Linked DNA regions of Cryptosporangium arvum DSM 44712. The protein of the gene in region 2 interacts with the protein of the main gene of each other region in a pairwise test. Links are inferred from orthologs where the notes say so. Each region holds a gene or a part of one and is shown on either strand. Other genes may lie near its edges.

The links.
Region 1: the proteins of thrS (region 2) and rplA interact in binary tests that used the Escherichia coli proteins (3 or more experiments, as listed by UniProt). The link is inferred for Cryptosporangium arvum DSM 44712 from one-to-one orthologs.

What each region holds. Positions count from the first base shown.
Region 1 is NZ_KK073874.1:8,124,093-8,134,797, forward strand. What follows is about bases 668-3,386. They hold rplA (50S ribosomal protein L1), read right to left. Parts: upstream 2,526-3,386; coding sequence 1,809-2,525; downstream 668-1,808. Other genes in these bases: rplL (50S ribosomal protein L7/L12), read right to left, coding at 668-916; rplJ (50S ribosomal protein L10), read right to left, coding at 959-1,537; rplK (50S ribosomal protein L11), read right to left, coding at 2,595-3,029; nusG (transcription termination/antitermination protein NusG), read right to left, coding at 3,083-3,386. Outside these bases: CRYAR_RS37070 (WecB/TagA/CpsF family glycosyltransferase), read left to right, coding at 1-475; more of rplL, read right to left, coding at 527-667; more of nusG, read right to left, coding at 3,387-3,790; preprotein translocase subunit SecE, read right to left, coding at 3,887-4,240; CRYAR_RS37110 (pyridoxal phosphate-dependent aminotransferase), read left to right, coding at 4,565-5,788; CRYAR_RS37115 (DHA2 family efflux MFS transporter permease subunit), read right to left, coding at 5,918-7,342; CRYAR_RS37120 (TetR/AcrR family transcriptional regulator), read right to left, coding at 7,420-7,974; CRYAR_RS37125 (MaoC family dehydratase), read right to left, coding at 8,046-8,474; CRYAR_RS37130 (MaoC family dehydratase N-terminal domain-containing protein), read right to left, coding at 8,474-8,926; rpmG (50S ribosomal protein L33), read right to left, coding at 10,223-10,354. UniProt on the Escherichia coli protein: One of the primary rRNA binding proteins, it binds very close to the 3'-end of the 23S rRNA. Forms part of the L1 stalk. It is often not seen in high-resolution crystal structures, but can be seen in cryo_EM and 3D reconstruction models.
Region 2 is NZ_KK073874.1:2,510,307-2,521,282, reverse strand. What follows is about bases 2,706-5,695. They hold thrS (threonine--tRNA ligase), read right to left. Parts: upstream 5,224-5,695; coding sequence 3,187-5,223; downstream 2,706-3,186. Other genes in these bases: CRYAR_RS48560 (hypothetical protein), read left to right, coding at 5,466-5,695; CRYAR_RS11795 (HIT family protein), read left to right, coding at 2,706-3,149. In the rest of the region: pgsA (phosphatidylinositol phosphate synthase), read right to left, coding at 1-75; CRYAR_RS11800 (elongation factor G-like protein EF-G2), read left to right, coding at 356-2,578; more of CRYAR_RS11795, read left to right, coding at 2,589-2,705; more of CRYAR_RS48560, read left to right, coding at 5,696-6,161; CRYAR_RS11780 (TetR/AcrR family transcriptional regulator), read right to left, coding at 6,216-6,809; CRYAR_RS11775 (organic hydroperoxide resistance protein), read left to right, coding at 6,893-7,312; CRYAR_RS11770 (type III polyketide synthase), read left to right, coding at 7,376-8,425; CRYAR_RS11765 (isoprenylcysteine carboxyl methyltransferase family protein), read left to right, coding at 8,422-8,928; CRYAR_RS11760 (NAD(P)/FAD-dependent oxidoreductase), read left to right, coding at 8,951-9,964; CRYAR_RS11755 (DmpA family aminopeptidase), read left to right, coding at 10,007-10,976. UniProt on the Escherichia coli protein: Catalyzes the attachment of threonine to tRNA(Thr) in a two-step reaction: L-threonine is first activated by ATP to form Thr-AMP and then transferred to the acceptor end of tRNA(Thr). The rate-limiting step is amino acid activation in the presence of tRNA.

The DNA.
Region 1 (10,705 bases), 5.6 Mb from region 2 along the record:
CGACGTGATCGACCAGGGCCGCACACGCAACCTCAAGCACTACCTCTACGGGGCCTCGCCCTCCACGGTGCAGCAGCTGGCGGAGAAGCTGGGTGAGCGCTTCCCCGGCGCGGAGTTCGTCGGGGTGGAATCCCCGCCGTTCCGGGCACTGACCCCGGAGGAAGCCGACGAGCTGGTGGCTCGCGTCGAGGAAGCCAAGCCGGACGTGTTCTGGGTCGGGCTCGGCACGCCCCGGCAGGACGAGTTCGTCGCCGCGTACACCAAGCGGCTGAACTGCACGGTGGTACCGGTGGGCGCCGCGTTCGACTTCCACGCGGGGAACAAGCCCTCGGCGCCGGCGGCGGTGCAGAAGTACGGCATGGAGTGGGCGTACCGGCTGGCCACCGAGCCGCGCCGGCTCTGGAAGCGGTACCTCGTCGGTAACCCGATCTTCGTCTACGGGGCGTTGACCGATCGCTGGCGCAAGCAGGCATGAAAAAACGCCCGCCCCGGAGAACCGGGGCGGGCGTTCTTGTGTACGGCAGACTTACTTGACCGACACCGTGGCGCCGGCGGCCTCGAGCTGAGCCTTGGCCTTGTCCGCGGTCTCCTTGTTGGCCTTCTCCAGGACGGGCTTGGGCGCGCCGTCAACCAGGTCCTTGGCCTCCTTCAGGCCGAGGCTGGTGAGGGCACGCACCTCCTTGATGACCTGGATCTTCTTCTCGCCGGCCGACTCGAGGACGACGTCGAACTCGTCCTTCTCCTCGGGGGCCTCAGCGGCGGCACCGGGGCCGGCCGGGCCGGCAACGGCGACGGCAGCCGGAGCGGCGGCCTTGACGTCGAAGGTCTCCTCGAAGAGCTTCACGAACTCGGAGAGCTCGATGAGCGTCATTTCCTTGAACGACTCGAGCAGGTCGGCCGAGCTGAGCTTCGCCATGTCAGGCGGTTCCTTTCAGGGTTGAATTCGATGGGGCGAGGCTCACGCCTCGGGAGCGGCCTCTTCGGAAGCAGCCGCTTCGGAAGAGCCGCCTTCGGCGGCCTTCTTCTCTTGCAGCGCCAGGGCGAGCCGGGCGAGCTGAGTGGGCAGCGCGTTGAACGTCGCGGCCGCCTGGGCCATCTTCGCCTGCATGGCGCCCGCGAGCTTCGCGAGCAGAACCTCGCGCGACTCGAGGTCGGCCAGCTTCTTGATGTCGTCGGCGGAAAGCTTCTTCCCGTCGAGGACACCACCCTTGACGACAAGCAGCGGGTTCGCCTTCGCGAAGTCCCGCAGGCCCTTGGCGGCCTCGACCGGGTCACCCTTGACGAACGCGATCGCGGTCGGACCGGTCAGCAGCTCGTCGATGTCGGTGATACCGGCGTCGCGCGCGGCGATCTTGGCCAGCGTGTTCTTGGTCACCGCGTAGGTCGTCTCGCGACCGAGCGAGCGACGCAGCTCGGTCATCTGCGCCATCGTCAGACCGCGGTACTCGGTGAGCACCGCTGCGGACGAGTCGCGGAATCCACCGGCGAGCTCAGCCACCGCGGACGCCTTGTCGGGGCGAACCTGCGTGTCAGCCATGGGCCTCCTCTCTCGTAACTCGGGCTGGTCACACCCGCCTGAAACGAGAGACGCCCCGGCGCAGGGCGCACGGGGCAGCACACAGGATTAAGAAGTCCTACGAGCGACCGTCCGGCCTGCGCGGGTCGCCCGCGTTCAGCGGGACCTTCGGCTGCGCGAGCGCAGCGACCAGCGGTCTTCGGTGGAATGTCGCTTCAAAGCGTACCTGAACTCCAGCGAAACACGAAAAAGGGCGACCCCCGCTGGGGCCGCCCTTTTTCGCTCAGGGAATTCAGACCGCGGGGTCTTCCTCGGTGAGGTTGCGCGCGCGGTTCGGGTCGACCGGGATGCCCGGGCCCATCGTGGTGGTGAAGGTGACCTTCTTCAGGAACTTGCCCTTCGCCGCCGACGGCTTCGCCCGGTTGATCTCGTCGAGCGCGGCCGCGTAGTTCTCGACCAGCTTCGTGTCGTCGAAGCTCGCCTTGCCGATGACGAGGTGCAGGTTGGCCTGCTTGTCGACGCGGAAGTTGATCTTTCCGCCCTTGATCTCGTTCACGGCCTTGGTGACGTCCGGCGTGACCGTGCCCGTCTTCGGGTTCGGCATGAGGCCGCGCGGGCCCAGGATCCGCGCGATCTTGCCGACCTTGGACATCTGGTCCGGGGTCGCGATGGCGGCGTCGAAGTCGAGCCACCCGCCCTGGATCCGCTCGATCAGGTCGTCCGAGCCCACCGCGTCGGCGCCGGCGGTCTCGGCCTGCGCGGCCTTGTCGCCCACCGCGAACACGATGACCCGAGCGGTCTTACCGGTGCCGTGCGGCAGGTTGACCGTGCCACGCACCATCTGGTCGGCCTTGCGCGGGTCGACGCCCAGCCGGATCGCGACCTCGACGGTCGCGTCGTACTTGGTGGTACTGGTGCTCTTGGCCAGCCGCGCCGCCTCCAGCGGGCTGTAGAGCTTGGTCTTGTCGATCGTCTCCGCGGCTGCGCGGTACGCCTTGCTGCGTGGCATTTCTGCTCCTAGTGGCTATGGAGTCCGTGGTTAGTGAGCCGCGCCCGGCTCTCCCACGACTTCTTCAGTTCAGTCCTGGACCGTGATGCCCATGGACCGGGCAGTGCCGGCGATGATCTTCGCGGCCTGGTCGATGTCGATCGCGTTGAGGTCGACCATCTTGGTCTCGGCGATCTGCCGGACCTGCTCCTGCGTGACCGTGGCGACCTTCGTCTTGTGCGGCTCGCCCGAGCCCTTCGGCACACCGGCGGCCTTGAGCAGCAGCCGCGCAGCCGGCGGGGTCTTGGTGACGAACGTGAACGACCGGTCCTCGTACACCGAGATCTCGACCGGGACGATGTCGCCCCGCTGCGACTCGGTGGCCGCGTTGTAGGCCTTGCAGAACTCCATGATGTTCACGCCGTGCTGACCCAGCGCGGGGCCGACCGGCGGGGCCGGCGTCGCGGCGCCGGCCTTGATCTGGAGCTTGATGATCGCGGAAAGCTTCTTCTTCTTGGGAGGCATCTTCCTGGGCTTCCTGGGCTTTACTGCAGACCCCCGGTATCTCCGGAGGAAACTTAGATCTTCGAGACCTGGTTGAAGTTCAGCTCGACCGGCGTCTCGCGGCCGAAGATCGAGACCAGCACCTTCAACTTCTGGGCGTCCGGATTAATTTCGCTGATCGACGCCGGCAGCGTGGCGAACGCGCCCTCGGTGACCGTGACCGAATCGCCGACCTCGAAGTCGACGACCTTGACCGGCGCCTTGACCTCTTTCTGCACGGTCGGCGCGAGGATCTTCACGACCTCTTCGAGGCTCAGCGGGCTCGGCCGGTCGGCACGCGAGGTGGCGCCGACGAAACCCGTCACGCCCGGCGTGTTGCGCACCGCGGACCAGGACTCGGGCGTCAGCTCCATCCGCACCAGCAGGTAGCCGGGGAAGACCTTCGACTGGACCTGCTGCCGCTTGCCGTTCTTGACCTCGGTGACCTCCTGGGTGGGCACCTCGATCTGGAAGATGAAGTCTTCGACGTTCAGCGAGTTGATGCGGCTCTCGAGGTTCGTCTTGACCTTGTTCTCATAGCCCGCGTAGGAGTGCACGACGTACCACTCGCCGGGGGCCATCCGCAGAGCGCGGCGCAGCTCCTCCACGGGGTCTTCGTCAACCTCAGCCACGGGAGCCGGAGCCTGGACCGCCTCGACGTCGGCCGACGCCTCGGCGTCATCGGACAGGGCTTCGGTCTCGCCTCCCTCGGGAAGGCGGTATTCCTCGTCGTAGTCGGGCACGCGATGGCTCTTCTCTGTCTGTGGGTGTTGATCCATTGTTCCGCACGCGGACGCAAGACGAGGCCAACCCAGGTAGCGGGCCGGCCTCGGACTTACCTAGGAGTCGCTGTTGGCTCCGAACGCCCACATCACCAGCTTGGCAACACCGGCGTCCAGACCCCACACGATCGCGGTCATGACCGTCACGAAGACGACGACGACCGACGTGTAGGTGATCAACTCTTTGCGCGTCGGCCAGATGACCTTGCGCAGCTCGGCCACGACCTCGCGGATGAAGCGGATCAACCGGGAGATGGGGTTGGGGCGACGCTCTTTGGTGCCCTTGCGCGGGCCGTTGTCACCCGGACCCTTGCCGCCGCCTCGTGGCGTCTTCGGCGGCTTCGGCGTGTCGTCGGATGCAGACCGCTCTTCGGCAGCGACATCCTGGGCGCTGCCCTTACTGTCCGCCACCGGATCTGCCTTCTTCCGTCGTCGGTCGTTCCCAGCCAAGTCCGTCGTCACGTGTGTTCTGCGCAGGGGTGACAGGACTTGAACCTGCAGCCTGCGGTTTTGGAGACCGCTGCTCTGCCAATTGAGCTACACCCCTTTGTGCCCCACCAGAGTGGCGCACGTACATCCTTGCCTGAAGGCAAGCGCGACGACAACCCGCCGTCCAACCGTGGGTGGCGGGTCGGGCGTCAGCGCGCCCCAGAACGAAGAGTCTACGGGGTGGGCGACGTTTATCCCAAACCGGTGCCCCGCAACGCGGGTGACGCGTCTGCCAGAGTAAGAGACATGACCGCAGCAGACACCAGCCCCGCCCGCCGCATCTCGAGCAAGGTGGGCGCCATCGCCGAATCCGCCACCCTCGCCGTTGACGCCAAGGCCAAGGCCCTGAAGGCGGCCGGGCGTCCGGTGATCGGCTTCGGCGCCGGTGAGCCCGACTTCCCCACCCCCGACTACGTCGTCCAGGCCGCGATCGCCGCCTGCAGCGACCCGGCGAACCACCGCTACACGCCGGCCGCCGGGCTGCCCGACCTGAAGAAGGCGATCGCCGCCAAGACCCTGCGCGACACCGGCGTCGAGGTCGCCCCGAACCAGATCCTGGTCACCAACGGCGGCAAGCAGGCCGTCTACGAGGCGTTCGCGACGCTCGTCGACGACGGTGACGAGGTCATCCTGCCCGCGCCGTACTGGACCACCTACCCGGAGGCGATCCGCCTGGCCGGCGGCGTCCCGGTCGACGTGATCGCCGACGAGACCCAGGACTACCTGGTGACCGTCGCGCAGCTCGAGGCCGCCCGCACGCCGCGCACGAAGGCGCTGCTGTTCTGCTCGCCGTCGAACCCCACCGGCTCGGTCTACACCGCCGCGCAGGTCGAGGAGATCGGCCGCTGGGCGCTCGAGCACGGCATCTGGGTGATCACCGACGAGATCTACGAGCACCTCGTCTACGGCGACACCGAGTTCGTCTCGATCGTGAAGGCCGTCCCGGAACTCGCCGACCAGACCGTGATCCTCAACGGCGTCGCGAAGACCTACGCGATGACCGGCTGGCGCGTCGGGTGGCTCATCGGCCCGGCGGACGTCGTGAAGGCTGCTTCCAACCTGCAGTCGCACGCCACCTCGAACGTCTGCAACGTGGCGCAGCGGGCCGCGCTGGCCGCCGTTTCGGGTGACCTGTCCGCCGTCGACGAGATGAAGGTCGCGTTCGACCGGCGCCGCCAGACGATCGTCCGCATGCTCAACGAGATCGACGGTGTGTTCTGCCCGGAGCCCAAGGGCGCCTTCTACGCGTACCCGTCGGTGAAGGGGCTGATCGGCCGCTCGCTGCGCGGCGTGACGATCGAGTCGTCCGCGCAGCTCGCTTCGGTGGTCCTCGACGAGGCCGAGGTCGCGGTCGTCCCCGGCGAGGCGTTCGGCACGCCCGGTTATCTCCGGCTGTCCTACGCGCTCGGCGACGACGACATCGTCGAGGGCGTCAGCCGCCTCCAGAAGCTTCTCGCCGAAGCTCACTGACCTGCCGAAGGCCCGGTGCGTCGACACCGGGCCTTCGTTGTTCACGCCGATCCACTGAACACCGTGGGACGGGCGCCGTGCGGGGCCAGCGGCAAGCACTCATTCCGTGACCACCGCACGGGGCCCGCTTCAGGCCGGGATCGGCGCGGGCGCGGGTGCGGGGGCGGGCGCCGCGGGCTCGGGGGCGGATCGCTTCAGGCCCGGCACGAAGAGCGCGGCGACCGCTCCGGCCAGCACCACGCCGGCGCCGACCCAGGTCGCGACGCTGGTGCCGTCGGAGTACTCCTGCGCCGAGGCGTAGCTGCCGGTGTGCGAGAACACCGCGGCCAGCACCGCCACCCCGAACACCCCGCCGATCTCGCGGATCGCGTTGTTCGCACCCGACGCGACGCCGGTGTCCTGCTGCGGCACCGAACTGAGCACCACGTTGGCGATCGGGACGAAGAACAGCGCCATCCCGATGCCGGAGACCACGAACGCCGGCCACTGCATCGAGTAGGCGGTGTCGGCCGACATGTTCGCGGCCAGCCAGGCGAGCCCGGCCGCCTGCATGAGCAGCCCGACGACGAGCAGCGGACGCCCGCCGATGCGGTCGGACAGCGGCCCGGCCAGCGGCGCGACGAGCATCGGCATCGCCGTCCAGGGCAGCATCTTCAGACCGGCCTCGAACGGCCCGGAGCCCTGCACGGTCTGCAGGAACTGCGCGAGCAGGAAGATCGATCCGAACATCCCGAAGCTGAACAGCAGCGCGGTGACGTTGCTCGCGGCGAACCCACGGTCGCGGAACAGGCGCAGCGGCAGCATCGGGTGCTCGGTGCGCGCCTCCCAGGCGACGAACAGCGCCGTGACGACCCCACCGACGATCAGCGAGCCGACGACCTCGAGGCTTCCCCAACCGGCCGCGTTGCCCCGGACGAGCCCCCAGACCACGCCGAACAGACCGACCGTGACGAGCGCGAGGCCGGGCAGGTCGAGCCGCTGCGCGACACCGCGGTCGGGCGACAGGCGGCGCAGCGCGATCGGCGCCAGCGCCAGGCCCACCGGGACGTTGATCCAGAAGATCCACTGCCACGCCCAGCCGTCCACGATCGCGCCGCCGACGAGCGGCCCGAACGCGACGCCGAGCCCGGACACCGCGCCCCAGACACCCAGCGCTGCTCCCCGTCGTTCCGGCGACACCGCGGCCGAGAGCATCGTCAGCGTGAGCGGCAGGATCATCGCGCCGCCGACACCCTGCACCGCGCGGGCGGCGATCAGCGTGCCGATGTTCGGCGCGACCGCGGCCAGCGCGGACGCCACCGTGAACAGCGCGATGCCCAGCCCGAGGATCCGGCGCCGGCCGAAGCGCTCACCGAGCGAGGCTCCGGTGAGCAGCAGGACGCCGAACGTCAGCGTGTAGGCGTTGACGGTCCATTCCAGATCGGCGAGGTCGGCGTCGAGCGCGGTGCGGATCGCCGGCAGCGCGGTCGTCACGACCAGGTTGTCCAGCGACACCATGAACGCGGCGAGCGTGGTGACGAGGAACGTCCAGCGGGTGGTGGTGCTGGATGGCATTCTCGGCTCCCAAGTAGTGATCGGTCACTAACTTCAACGATCAAAGAAAAGTCCCGGGCGGGCCGGGACTCGTCGGACTACGCGAACTTCAGCTGCCCACGCATCTCCTCGGGCAGACACATCTGCGCCCACGGTGCGTCGTGGTCGTGCAGCTGCATCGCCGCGACGACGTTCCAGAGCATGCCGCGGGCGAAGAACTCGCGGATCGAGTCCTCGTCGCAGCCGCCGATACGCGCGACGGCTTCCCAGAGGTGGCCGTAGCCGTCGCGGGTCGCGTCGCGGATTTCCGGTACGTCGCAGCGGGCGTAGGCCTGCATCTGGAGCATCAGGAGGTCGCGGTCGGCGATGAGCTTGCCGTAGGCCTCCCCCATCGCCACCATCGCGTCCTCGCCGGCGAGGTTCTCGGTGACCTGTTCGAACGTGTCGAGGACGAGCCGGAAGCACTGCTCGACCGCGGCGACGAACAGAGCCTTCTTGTTGGGGAAAAGGCGGAAGAGGTAGGGCTGGCTGATACCGGCCCGGTGGGCGATCGTCTCGGTGCTGGTGCCGTCGAACCCAGCGCGGGCGAACTCGCTCAACGCGGCGCTGAGCACCATCTTGCGTCGCTCGTCGGCGCTCAGTCGCGTTGTCATGCGGCCTAAGTTATTGACCAATCACTACTTAGTCAAGCCCCGAAGGAGCCCCGCCGTGGCGGGGCTCGTCGTCAGGCGAGCTGAAGGATCGCCTTGGCTCGGCCGAGGACCTTGTCGTTGCCGGCGCGGGCGGTGAGGTCCACGCTCACGCGCCGGTCGTCGAGCTTCTCCGAGACCTTCGCGGTGACCTCGAGCGTCGCGCCCAGGTCGTCGTCCGGCACCGGAACCGGCTTGGTGAACCGCACGCCGTAGTCGACCACCGCGCCCGGGTCGCCGACCCACTCGGTGAGGATGCGGCTCGCCTCGGCCATCGTGAACATGCCGTGCGCGATGACGTTCGGCAGCCCGACGGAGACCGCGACCCGCTCGTTCCAGTGGATGATGTTGAAGTCCCCGGAGGCCCCGGCGTACTGCACCAGGTTCGACCGCTGGATCGGGAACGTCTTGGGCGGCAGCTCCGTGCCGACCTCGACGTCGTCGTAGGAGACGGACGCGGCCATCAGCCCTCCTTCTCGGCGGCGCGGGACACGATCAGCGCGTACGCGGCCAGCACCGGTTCGCCGTCCTCGGTCGTGACGTCCGTGCGCATCGACAGGAAAACGCTGCCGGCGCGGAGCTTCACGTCCTCGATCTCCGTCTCGCACACCAGGCGGTCCCCGGCCCGAACCGGCCGGGTGTACACGAACCGCTGCTCCCCGTGGACGACGCGCGCGTAGTCCATGCCGACCTCCGGATCGAACACCGCCGGCCGCGTCGACCGCATCGTGAAAATGATCGGAAACGTCGGCGGCGCGATGACGTCGGGGTGGCCGAGTTTCTGAGCGGCGGCTGGTTCCAGGTAGGCCGGGTTGGTGTCCCCGATGGCTTCGGCGAACTCGCGGATCTTCTCGCGTCCGACCTCATAGGGAGCGGACTTCGGGTACCTGCGCCCGATCGCATCCACGGCGCTCACGAAGCGCCCACCAGCGCTACGTCGATCCGGTCGCCCACGGCGCCTCCTTCGGGGTCGGTTTTCACGCAACCTACCGGTAACCCGAGCGGGTCCGTCCCGTTCGAGCAGGAACGGAGGCGCAGCCCACACCGTGTTGTGATTCGCCGGGAGGGCGCGGTTGCCGGTCGGACGGAGGGGTGCCGACATCGGGTGTGGGTGCGGGCTCGGAACTGCGACGTAGTCATGGCGCGTCGATGTATGTGCGGCCCACTCAGGCGTGGGACCGAAGGGCGTAGGGCGCGGCAGGGCACGGAGCAGTAGGGCACCGGAGCGGTAGCGCGCAGGGAGGGGCGCGGGGGTCGGTGGGTGTCGGGCCGGGCGAGGCTCCGGCGATGGCACCTGAGGCGCGCAATGCGGCGTACAGGGCGCAGAACGCGCGAGAGGGAGAGGTCGCAGAGCACGCAAGACATGAGGTGCTCGCGGTAGCCAGACGTACCTCAGCCTGGTTCGGAACCACGATGCCAGCGCTTGGTGCGACCTGAGAGGAGTGCGTGCCAACTGGGACGCAAGATGACCCCAGGGGCGGAGAAGACCGGGGCACGTGGGACACCAAGAAGCACGGAACGTGGAGGGCCGAGTCATGTGCGAGGCACGGCACTCGGGAGGCCAGCGGGCCATGCGGTCGTGATGCGCAAGGGAAGCCGGGGAAACGAGACGATTAAGGAGCCGCGCGCAGAAGTACGGCGCGCAAGATCACGAGTCGTGACACGGCGCCGTGCGCGATGACATCGCCCGCTCGTCACCGGCTCGACCTCGTAGACGCACCCGCTCTTCGACCTCGCCAACTGTGTACCTCTGTCGGCCGCGTTAGGTCAGGGACGGACGAGGCGCGAGATGCACAAGACCCGGAGCAGGCAGGGCCGCCTGGAGGTCTCGCGGAAGCCGGACCAGAAACCATGCGGCGCCGAGCAGCAGTGCACGCAGTGCTAGGTCGCGTGGGCGGCGGGGCCGATGCATGGACAGCGGGGCTAGGTGGCGTGGGCTCCAGGTCAGGCGGCGGGGGCCCGGTCGGAGCCCAGGGCGGGAGGTAAGGCGCGGACAGGAACGCGGCGCGGAGGTCAAGCGCCGAATCGGACGGCACGTGCTACCAACGACCCGCGCGATCCACGGCCCGCGCACCCATAGCGCGCACCTAGAAGCGTGGACCCAACAGCGCGCGAGCACCGCGCCCAGCACAGGCGCCACCACGCGCGAATGGCGCCGACCCCAGAGGGGCGGCGCCATTCGGGACGCTTGGGCGCTGAGCCGCGCGGAAAGTCAGCGGGTCTCGCGGTGAGGCTGGTGCTTGCCGCAGTTCGGGCAGAACTTCTTCACCTCGAGGCGGTCGGGGTCGTTCCGCCGGTTCTTCTTGGTGATGTAGTTGCGGTTCTTGCACTCCACGCAAGCCATCGTGATCTTCGGTCGGACGTCGGTGGCGGCCACGGAAGTGCCTCTTTCTACGTAATCGGGTTCGGTGCTCGACCTACAAGCTTACCTGGCACGGTAGCGGTGGCCGGACTTGAACCGGCGACACAGCGATTATGAGCCGCTTGCTCTGCCATCTGAGCTACACCGCCATTGGCAGCGAGCTTCACTGCCGGGCAACCGACCTAGGTCGGGATCGGAGCCCCCTTACGGAATCGAACCGTAGACCTTCTCCTTACCATGGAGACGCTCTGCCGACTGAGCTAAGGGGGCCTTGCGAGCCGCTGCAAAGATTACACGGCCGCCCCACCGGATGCGAAATCGGTATCGCTCGTC
Region 2 (10,976 bases):
CAGGCCCGTGCGCACCAGTGCGGTTCCGATCGGGCCGGTGACACGTTGAATCCGGTCACGCGCCTGACTGAGCATGCGGATCCGTTCTCGAAGGGTGGGGGCCGGTCCACGATAGCCCGCGACCAGGCCACCTCCTCCCTCGGCGCCGGGTGAGGTCTGCCTTACTCAGGGGGCCGGAGGGGCACGCGAAAGAATTGCCCGACGGATCGGTGCAGTCCGGTTCACAACCACCCGGGTCTTGCCCTTACGGGGGCAGCGGTGTGGGATCGGTCACACGGACCTGTCTCCGGTGGCGCGGCCGGAACACGCGCTCTGGCCGCCGCCCCGGCGTCCCGGCGAGCGCGAGGAGGCCCCGATGGCACAGAAAGTGGCAGGAAGCCCCGACCGGGCGGGCTCCGCCGGGCCGGTCGTGGACGACCCCCGGTCGTTGCGCAACGTCGTCCTGGTCGGTCACTCCGGAGCCGGGAAGACCACGCTGGTCGAGGCGTTGCTCGTGGCGACCGGCACGATCGGCCGAGCCGGGTCGGTGGTCGAGGGCACCACGGTCTGCGACGTCGACCCCGCCGCGGTCCGCCAGCAGCGGTCGGTGACGCTGAACCTCGCTCCGGTCGTGCACCGGGGCGTGAAGATCAACCTGCTCGACACCCCGGGCTACGCCGATTTCGTCGGGGAGCTGCGCGCGGGCCTGCGCGCGGCCGACGCCGCGTTGTTCGTGATCTCGGCCGTCGACGGCATCGACGCCAGCACGATCGCGCTCTGGGAGGAGTGCGCGCGGGTCGGCATGCCCCGCGCGGTCGTCGTCACCCGCCTCGATCACCCCAGGGCCGACTTCGACGAGTCGGTCGCGATCTGCCAGCGGGTGTTCGGCGACGGGGTGCTGCCGCTGTACCTCCCGGTCCACGAGGCCGTCGAGGGCGCCGCGCCCACGCCGGGCAAGCAGTCGCTCGCCGACTTCCTCGGGGGTATCGACGGCGCGAGCGAGCAGACCCGGACCGCCGGGCTGTTCGGCCTCATCACGCAGCAGATCTACGACTACAGCGAGGGCACCCCACCGGTACTGCGGCCGGCCGACCCCGAGCACCTCGAGCTGATCGAGGAGTCACGCAACAACCTCATCGAGGGGATCATCGCCGAGAGCGAGGACGAGACCCTGATGGACCGGTACCTGGCCGGGGAGGAGATCGACCCCGACGTCCTGATCGCCGACCTGGAGACCGCGGTGTCGCGCGGCTCGTTCTACCCGGTGCTCCCGGCCGACCCGAGTACCGGCGTCGGGCTGATGGAGCTGCTCGACGGCATCGTGCGGGCCTGCCCGCCGCCGGACGAGCGGCCGGCGCCCGCGGTCACCACGGTCGACGGCGAACCGTACGACATGCTCACCGCCGACCCCGCCGGGCCTCTCGTCGCCGAGGTCGTGAAGACCACCGTCGACCCGTACGTCGGCCGCGTCTCGCTGGTGCGCGTCTTCTCCGGGACGCTGCGCGCGGAGCAGACCGTGCACGTCTCCGGGCACGGCGTCCGGGACGGCAACGACGAGCACGACGCCGACGAGCGCGCCGCGCACCTCTACTCCCCGCTCGGTACGTCGCTGCGCGAGGTGCCGTACGCGGTGGCCGGTGACCTCTGCGCGCTGACGAAGGTCGGCACCGCCGAGACCGGCGACACGATCTCGTCGCGCGAGACCCCCCTGCTCGTCGCTCCCTGGGACCTGCCCGAGCCGCTGCTGCCGGTCGCCGTGGTGGCGAAGACCCGCAGCGACGAGGACGCGCTGGCCAAGAACCTGTCCCGGCTGATCGCCGGCGACGCGACGCTGCGCATGGACCGCAACCCGGAGACCGGCCAGCTGGTGCTCTGGACGATGGGCGAGGCCCACGCCGACGTCGTGCTCGACCGGCTGCGGTCCGGCGGCGTCGACCTGGACACCGAGCCGGTGCGGGTACCGCTGCGGGAGACGTTCGGCGGACCGGCGAAGGGGCACGGGCGGCACGTCAAGCAGTCCGGCGGCCACGGCCAGTACGCGATCTGCGACCTCGAGATCGAACCGCTGCCCACCGGCGGCGGGTTCGAGTTCGTCGACCGGGTGGTGGGCGGCGCGGTGCCGCACCAGTACATCCCGTCGGTGCAGAAGGGCGTGCGCCAGCAGATGGAGCGCGGCCTGGTCGCCGGGTTCCCGGTCGTCGACATCCGGGTGACGCTCGTCGACGGCAAGGCGCACAGCGTCGACTCGTCGGACGCGGCGTTCCAGCTGGCGGGGGCGCTGGCGCTGCGCGAGGCGGCGACGTCGGGGGCGATCAGCCTGCTCGAACCGGTGGACGAGGTCGACGTCACGGTGCCGGACAACTACGTCGGCCCGGTGATGAGCGACCTGTCCGGACGCCGCGGCCGGGTACTCGGCACGGAACCTGACGAGCACGAGCGCACCGTCGTCCACGCCGAGGTGCCCGCGGCCGAGCTCACCCGCTACTCCCCCGAGCTGCGTTCGCTGACCTCCGGCACCGCGACGTTCACCCGCGCGTTCGCCCGCTACGAGCCGATGCCGCCGAACCTGGTCGCCCAAGCGCTCGGCGGCGATTCGTAAGATCGCAGGCATGACGGGCCCGGAGATCGAACACCAGCAGGGGGCCGGCGACCCCGATCACTTCCAGCGGCTGTGGACGCCGCACCGGATGGCGTACATCAAGAACGACACCAAGCCCGACGCGGACGCCTGCCCGTTCTGCGTCATGCCGACGCTCTCCGACGAGGACGGGCTGATCGTCACCCGGGGTCGCACGGTCTACGCCCTGCTCAACCTGTATCCGTACAATTCCGGTCACCTCATGGTCGTGCCGTACCGGCACGTGCCCGACTACACCGACCTCGACGTGAACGAGGTCGCGGAACTGGGCGCGCTCACCCAGGACGCCATGCGTGCGGTCCGCAAGGTGTCCGGTGCCCACGGCTTCAACATCGGGATGAACCAAGGCTCGGTGGCCGGTGCGGGAATCGCCGCCCACCTGCACCAGCACGTGGTGCCGCGGTGGGGTGGGGACACGAACTTCATGCCGGTGGTGGGCCAGACGAAGGTGCTGCCCGAGCTCCTCGGCGAGACCCGGGCCCTGCTGGCGAGCGCCTGGCCCCCGGTGGCGGCCCGCTCAGAACGACGCTGACCGGCGTCGCTCCGAGCGGGCTCCGAGGGTCGGAGCTCTACGCTTCCGCGATCACGCCTTCGGCGACCACGGTCTCCGGCGGCGCCGACGGGCTCTCGTTGGTGCGCGAGCGCACCACCTCGACCACGTGCTCGACCGCAGCGTCCAGCGGGACGCCGTTGCGCTGGGAACCGTCGCGGTAGCGGAACGAGACGGTGCCTGCGGCCACGTCGTCGTCGCCCGCGATCACCATGAACGGCACCTTCTGCTTCTGCGCGTTCCGGATCTTCTTCTGCATGCGGTCGGACGAGCTGTCGACCTCGACGCGCACGCCCTGCGACCGCAGGCGGGCGGTGAAGTCCGACAGGTACGACACGTGGTTGTCGCCGATCGGGATGCCCACGACCTGCACCGGCGCGAGCCAGGCCGGGAACGCCCCGGCGTAGTGCTCGGTGAGCACACCGAAGAACCGCTCGATCGAGCCGAACAGCGCGCGGTGGATCATGACCGGCCGCTGCCTGCTGCCGTCCGCGGCCTGGTATTCGAGCTCGAACTTCTCCGGCAGCATGAAGTCGAGCTGGATCGTCGACATCTGCCAGGTGCGGCCGATCGCGTCGCGGGCCTGCACCGAGATCTTCGGGCCGTAGAACGCCGCGCCGCCCGGGTCGGGCACCAGGTCGAGCCCGGAGTCGGTCGCGACCCGGCGCAGGGTCTCGGTCGCGCGCTCCCACACCGCGTCGTCCCCGATGTACTTCTCCGGGTTCTTGGTCGAGAGCTCCAGGTAGAAGTCGTCGAGCCCGTAGTCCTTGAGCAGCTCGAGGACGAACTTCAGCAGCGAGGTGAGCTCCTCGGAGATCTGCTCCTGGGTGCAGAAGATGTGCGCGTCGTCCTGGGTCATGCCCCGCACGCGGGTGAGGCCGTGGATGACTCCGGACTTCTCGTACCGGTAGACGGTGCCGAACTCGAACATGCGCAGCGGCAGCTCGCGGTAGGACCGTCCGCGCGACCGGAAGATCAGGTCGTGCATCGGGCAGTTCATCGGCTTGAGGTAGTAGTTCGCGCCCTCGAGCTCCATGGGCGGGAACATGCCGTCGGCGTACCAGTCGAGGTGGCCCGACACCTCGTACAGGTGGCCCTTGGTGATGTGCGGGGTGTTGACGAACGCGTACCCCGCCTCCTCGTGCCGCTGCCGGGAGTAGTTCTCCATCTCCCGGCGGATGATGCCGCCCTTGGGGTGGAACACCGGCAGGCCGGAGCCCAGCTCGTCGGGGAAGCTGAACAGGTCGAGTTCGGCGCCGAGCTTGCGGTGGTCGCGCTTGGCCGCCTCGGCCAGCAGGTTCAGGTAGTCCTTCAGCGCCTCGCGCGAGGGCCACGCGGTGCCGTAGATGCGCTGCAGCTGCGGGTTCTTCTCGCTGCCACGCCAGTAGGCCGCGGCCGAGCGCATCAGGCTGAACGCCGGGATGTTGCGGGTGGTGGGCAGGTGCGGGCCGCGGCACAGGTCGGTCCAGACGCGCTCGCCGGTCTTGCGGTCGAGGTTGTCGTACATGCTCAGCGCGCCCTCGCCGACCTCGACGTTCGCGCCCTCGGCGTCGGCCGAGCCCTTCAGCGAGATCAGCTCGAGCTTGAAGCGCTCGTGCGCGAGCTCGTGGCGGGCCTCGTCGTCGGTGATCGGCCGGCGGTGGAAACGCTGCGAGGACTTGATGATCTCCTGCATGCGCTTCTCGAGGCGCTTCAGGTCGTCGGGGGTGAACGGCTTCTCGGGCAGGAAGTCGTAGTAGAAGCCGTTCTCGATCGGCGGGCCGATGCCCAGCAGGGTGCCGGGGAAGACGTCCTGCACGGCCTGGGCGAGCACGTGCGCGGTGGAGTGGCGCAGGACGTTCAGCCCGTCGGGCGAGTCCAGGAACACCGGCTCCACCTCGGCGTCGGCATCGGGCGCCCACTCGAGGTCACGCAGAGCGCCCTCGGCGTCCCGGACGACCACGGCGGCGGCACCGCCCTCGACCGGAACCCCGGCCGCCACCAGCGCGTCCGCGGCCGTCGTCCCGGCCGGCACCACGACGGGGGCGGGCGCGTGGACGGCTTGTGCTGCGGACACGATCGGTCTCCTCGGATCTCAGTCGATGTGACGCTCCGATGCTAGTCGGGGAGCCGCCCGTACCCCGCACCGGTTATCCGTGGCCTCCCAACAGCGGCCAGGACGCTGTCGGGTGCGCGACTCACGGGCCCGATCGCCGGTCGGGTGGCACGAAACCGGGATCCCCGCACCTGGTGTCACCCCTAGTGTCGTCGTCAAGCACCTACCCCACCTCTCACCCCTCACCGAGAACAGGACGAACGATGAGCGACAGCGGCGACACGATCGACCACGGCGCAGACGCCCCCACCAGCACGATCGCCGACAACGACGTGCCGCTGGACTACGACGGCGACGGAACCGTCGACGGTTACCTGCACCAGAACGAGGACGGCACGGCGTACGCGGCGCTCGACCTCGACCACGACGGCACCGCGGAGACGGTCGCGGCCGACACGGACGGTGACGGGTACGTCGACGTCGTGGTGAGCGACACCAACGGCGACGGCAACGTGGACTACGCGATCGTGGACACCGACGGCGACCACGTCGCGGACACCGCGCTCTACGACCGTGACGGGGACGGCGACTTCGACTACGCGGTCGTCGACCAGAACGGCGACGGCGTCATCGACGCCACGGCCGCCGACACCGACAACGACGGTGACTTCGACGCCGTCGAGGTCGACAGCGACTACGACGGCGACGTGGACGCCGTCGTCGTGGACACCGACGACGACGGTGTGTTCGACACGGTCTACTCCGACACCGACGCCGACGGCACCGTCGACACGGCCACCACCGTCACCGACGCCCCGGACCCGGCGCAGGTCCCGGACACCGCCGCGGCGGACGAGGCTCCGGCCACGACCACCACGACGACGACCACGACCACGACGACGCAGACCGCGACCGACCCGTCGGTCGTCACCCCGCAGCCGACCACCCCGGCGAGCTAGTTCTCCGCGGTCTCCGGACGCCCCGCCGCACCCGCGGCGGGGCGTTCGCGCGTCTCAGGCGGCGACCAGCGCCGTCACCGCGGCCCGGAGCGTGGCCCTCACCGCCGCCGGGTCGTCGACCTGGCCGCCGATCACCACGCCGTCGCGCAGCATCACGAGCATCCGGGCCGTCTCGGCGGGGCGCGGGTGCTCCGCCGCGACCAGCACGTCGCGCACCGCGTCGGCGTACCAGCGGCGGTGGTCGGCCACGACCGCGCGCACCGGGCTGGCCGGGTCGGGGTACTCCACCGCGGCGTTGACGAACGCGCACCCCCGGAAGCCGGGGCCGCAGGTGAACTCGCCCAGCGCGTCGAACATCACCAGCACCGCGTCGACCGGCCCGACCGACGACGCCAGCGCGGCGAACGCCGCGGCCTGCCGGTCGTGCAGGTCGGCGAGGTACGCGCAGACCAGCGCGTCCTTGGTGGGGAAGTGGTGGTAGAAGGTGGCCTTCGCCACGCCGGCCTCGGCGATGATCCGGTCGATCCCGACCGCGCGGATGCCCACCGTGTAGAAGAGCACGCTCGCGGTGGCCAGTACCCGGTCACGCGGACGCCCCCCGGGCGCGGGAGCGAGGGCACCGGGCAGTTCGAGGGGGATCGACGGCACTCCTTGAAGTTACCAGACAGATCTGTCTAGTCTGGGGCTCGTACAGACAGGTCTGTCTGGATACCAAGCGAAGGGACGACGACATGTCAGCGCTCTACACCGCGATCGCCACCGCCGACGGCAACGGCCGGAACGGGCGCACCCGCACCAGCGACGGGAAGCTCGACGTCCAGCTCTCGTTCCCGACGGAGATGGGCGGCAGCGGCGCCGGCACGAACCCGGAGCAGCTGTTCGCGGCCGGGTACGCCGCGTGCTTCTCCAGCGCGCTCGGGATGCTCGCCGCCCAGCGCAAAATCGACGCCAAGGACGCGTCGGTCACCGCCGAGGTGAGCCTCAACCCCACCGACAACGGCGGCTTCGGCCTGGCCGTGACGCTGCGCGTCGAGCTGCCCGAGTCGCTCCAGGGCGACGCCGGCCGTGAGCTGGTCGAGGCCGCCCACCAGGTGTGCCCCTACTCCAACGCCACCCGCGGCAACATCCCGGTGGAACTGGTCGTCGAATAGCCGTCGGGACGCCGTGGGCCTTGTTGACGGGCGGTATCGACTCGAACCGCTTACGGTCGAGTAATGACACAGCTCGCCGCTGTCCACGGCGTCCTGCCCGACTACCGCTATCCGCAAGCCGAACTGACCGACGCGGTCGCCGAGGCGTGCGGGCTCGACGACAACCAGCGCCGGTTCCTCGAGCGTGTCCACCGATCCTCCGGTGTCGCCACCCGGCACCTCACGCTTCCGCTCGAGCAGTACCCGTTACCGGACTTCGGCGCCGCCAACGACGCGTTCCTCCGGGGCGCGATCGACCTCGGCACCCGCGCGGTCCAGGGCGCGCTCGCCGACGCCGGGCTCACTGTGGACGACGTCGACACGATCCTGGCCGTGACCTCCACCGGCCTCGCGATCCCGTCGCTCGACGCGCACCTGGCCGGGCGGCTGGCCTTGCGACCGGACGTCAAGCGCACGCCGATCGTCGGCCTCGGCTGTGCGGCCGGCGCGGTCGGCATCTCCCGCCTGCACGACTACGTCCGTGCCTGGCCGGAGCAGGTCGCGGTGCTGGTCACCGTCGAACTGTGTTCGCTCACCGTCCAGTACGACGACCGGTCGCCGACCAACCTCGTCGCCAGCGGCCTGTTCGGCGACGGCGCGGCCGCGGTGGTCGCGGTCGGCCCGGACCGGCCGGTGCACGGGCCCACCGTGCTCGCCACCCGGAGCGTTCTCTACCCCGACACGCTGCGCACGATGGGGTTCGACATCGGCGCGAACGGCCTCAAGGTCGTGCTCGGCACCGAGGTGCCCACGCTGGCCGAGAAGCACCTGCGCCTGGGCGTCGACGAGTTCCTCGCCGAGCACGAGCTGACCCGCAAGGACATCACGACCTGGGTCTGCCACCCCGGCGGGCCGAAGGTGCTGGAAGCGATCGAGTCCGGTTTGGAGCTTCCCGAGGGCGCGCTCGGCGCCAGCTGGAACTCGCTGCGCCGGATCGGCAACATCTCCTCGGCGTCGGTGCTGCACATCCTCCGGGACACTCTGGTCGATCGCCCACCGGAGCCCGGCACACCCGGCATGCTGATCGCGATGGGACCTGGCTTCTCGGCGGAACTGGTGTTGCTGCGGTGGTGACCTTCTACGTCGTCCTGGTGCTGCTGGTCGGCGTGGAGCGTCTCGCCGAGCTGGTGGTCGCGGTACGCAACAAGCGGTGGGCGTTGGAGCGGGGCGGCCGGGAGTACGGCGCCGGCCACTACCCGTTCATGGTCGTGCTGCACACCGCGTTGCTGGCCGGCTGCCTCGCCGAGGCCTTCCACCGCCCGTTCCTGCCCTGGCTGGGCTGGCCGATGCTGGTGCTGGCGGTGGCCGCGCAGGCGCTGCGCTGGTGGTGCATCCGGACGCTCGGGCACCAGTGGAACACCAAGATCATCGTCGTGCCGGGGATGCCGCTGGTCACCGGCGGTCCGTACCGCTTCTTCGCGCACCCGAACTACGTCGCGGTAGTGGTGGAGGGGTTCGCGCTACCGCTCGTGCACTCGGCCTGGCTCACCGCTCTGGTCTTCACCGTGCTCAACGCGGGCCTGCTCACCGTGCGCATCCGCGCCGAGAACGCGGCCCTGCGCGCCGCCACGGTGTGACGCGCCGCGGGACCGGCCGGCCATGATCGACCTCCTCGTCGCCGGCGGCGGGCCGGCCGGGCTGGTCACGGCACTGCTGGCCGCGCGGAGCGGGTTGAGCGTCACGGTGCTGGAACCGCGGGCGCTACCGATCGACAAGGCGTGCGGCGAAGGGCTGATGCCGCACGCGGTCGAGCTCCTCTCGGAGCTCGGCGTCCAGGTTCCCGGCCTGCCCTTCCGCGGCATCCACTACGCCGACGCCCGGCGCGGCGTCGACGCGCTGTTCGGAGCCGGCGCGGGCCGGGGCGTGCGTCGGACCACGCTGCACACCCACCTGACCGACGCGGTGGCCGCGGCCGGCATCGAGATCGTGCCCCGCGCGGCCGGCCGGATCACCCAGGACGCCGACGGCGTGCAGACCGCGGGCTTCCGGGCGCGGTACCTGGCCGCGGCCGACGGCCTGCACTCGCCGATCCGCCGCGCGCTCGGGCTGCAACGCCCGTCGCGCGGGCCGTCCCGCCACGGGCTCCGGCAGCACTACGCGGTCGCTCCGTGGGCGGACCTCGTCGAGGTGCACTGGGCGCCCGGCGCCGAGGCGTACGTGACGCCGGTGGCCCCCGAGCTGGTCGGCGTCGCGATCCTGACCACCGCGCGCGGCCCCTACGCCGACCAGCTGGCGCGGTTCCCGGCCCTCGCCGCGAAGCTGCACTCCCCCACCGGCCCGGTGCGCGGCGCCGGCCCGCTCCGCCAGCGGGTGTCGGCCCGGGTCCACGGCCGGGTCCTGCTGGTCGGCGACGCCGCCGGCTATGTCGACGCGCTCACCGGCGAAGGTCTCGCGGTGGCGTGGGCCGGCGCGGCCGAGCTCGTCGCCTGCGTGGCCGCCGACCGTCCCGGTGACTACGAACGCCGCTGGGCCGCCGCGTCGCGCCGCTACCGCCTGCTCACCGGCGGCCTGCTCTGGGCCCGCAACCGCCCGCTGCTCTCCCGGGCGATCGTGCCCGCCGCCGCCCGCCTCCCGCGGACGTTCACCACGCTGGTGAACCACCTGGCCCGCTGACCCGCGCCCCGAGCCGGCCGGTGGGTCGGCGATCATGCCCGCATGGCCGATCACCTGCTGTCCACGCCCTCGGGGCGGCCGCGCGCCCGCGCCCTGGGCATCCCCCTCGCCGGCACGCCCGGGCGCTGGAACGCGATCACCGACGTCGCCGGGGTCGAGGTCGGCTACACGACGCTCGTCGAGGGCGAGAGCGTCCGCACCGGCGTCACCGCGGTCTTCCCGCGCGGGCGCGACGGCGTCGGCGTGCCGTGCGCCGCCGGCACCCACTCGTTCAACGGCAACGGCGAGATGACCGGCACCGCCTGGATCGCCGAGTCCGGCGCGCTGAACTCGCCGATCGTGATCACGAACACGGCCGCGGTCGGCCCGGCGCACGCCGGTGTCGTCGAGTGGCTGAAACGCAACCGCCCCGAGCTCACGACGCAGTGGGCTCTCCCGGTGGTCGCCGAGACCTACGACGGCCGGCTCAACGACCTCTACGGAGGTCATGTCCGGCCCGGGCACGCGGTCGCCGCCCTCGACGCCGCCCGGATCGGCCCGGTCGAGGAGGGCAGCGTCGGCGGCGGCACCGGCATGATCTGTCACGGCTTCAAGGGCGGTTCCGGCACCGCGTCCCGGGTGCTCGGGTACGGCCCCGACCACTACACGGTCGCCGCGTTCGTCCAGGCCAACCACGGGGCCCGCCACGAGCTCACGATCGGCGGAACCCCGATCCGCTTCGCCGAGCCCTCCGGGGCCCCGGAGCCGCCACCGGCCGCGCCGCGGGGAGCCGGGTCGGTCATCGTGGTGCTCGCCACCGACGCGCCGCTGCTCCCGGGCCAGTGCGGTGCGCTCGCCCGGCGGGCGACGCTCGGCATCGGCCGCACCGGCACCACCGGGAGCCACTTCTCCGGCGACCTGTTCCTGGCCTTCTCCACCGCGAACGCCGGCGCGCTGACCAGCACTTTCCCCGCCGGACCGGTCGGCGACGACGAGTACGAGCACCTGCGGTTCGTGCCCTGGGGGCGGATCG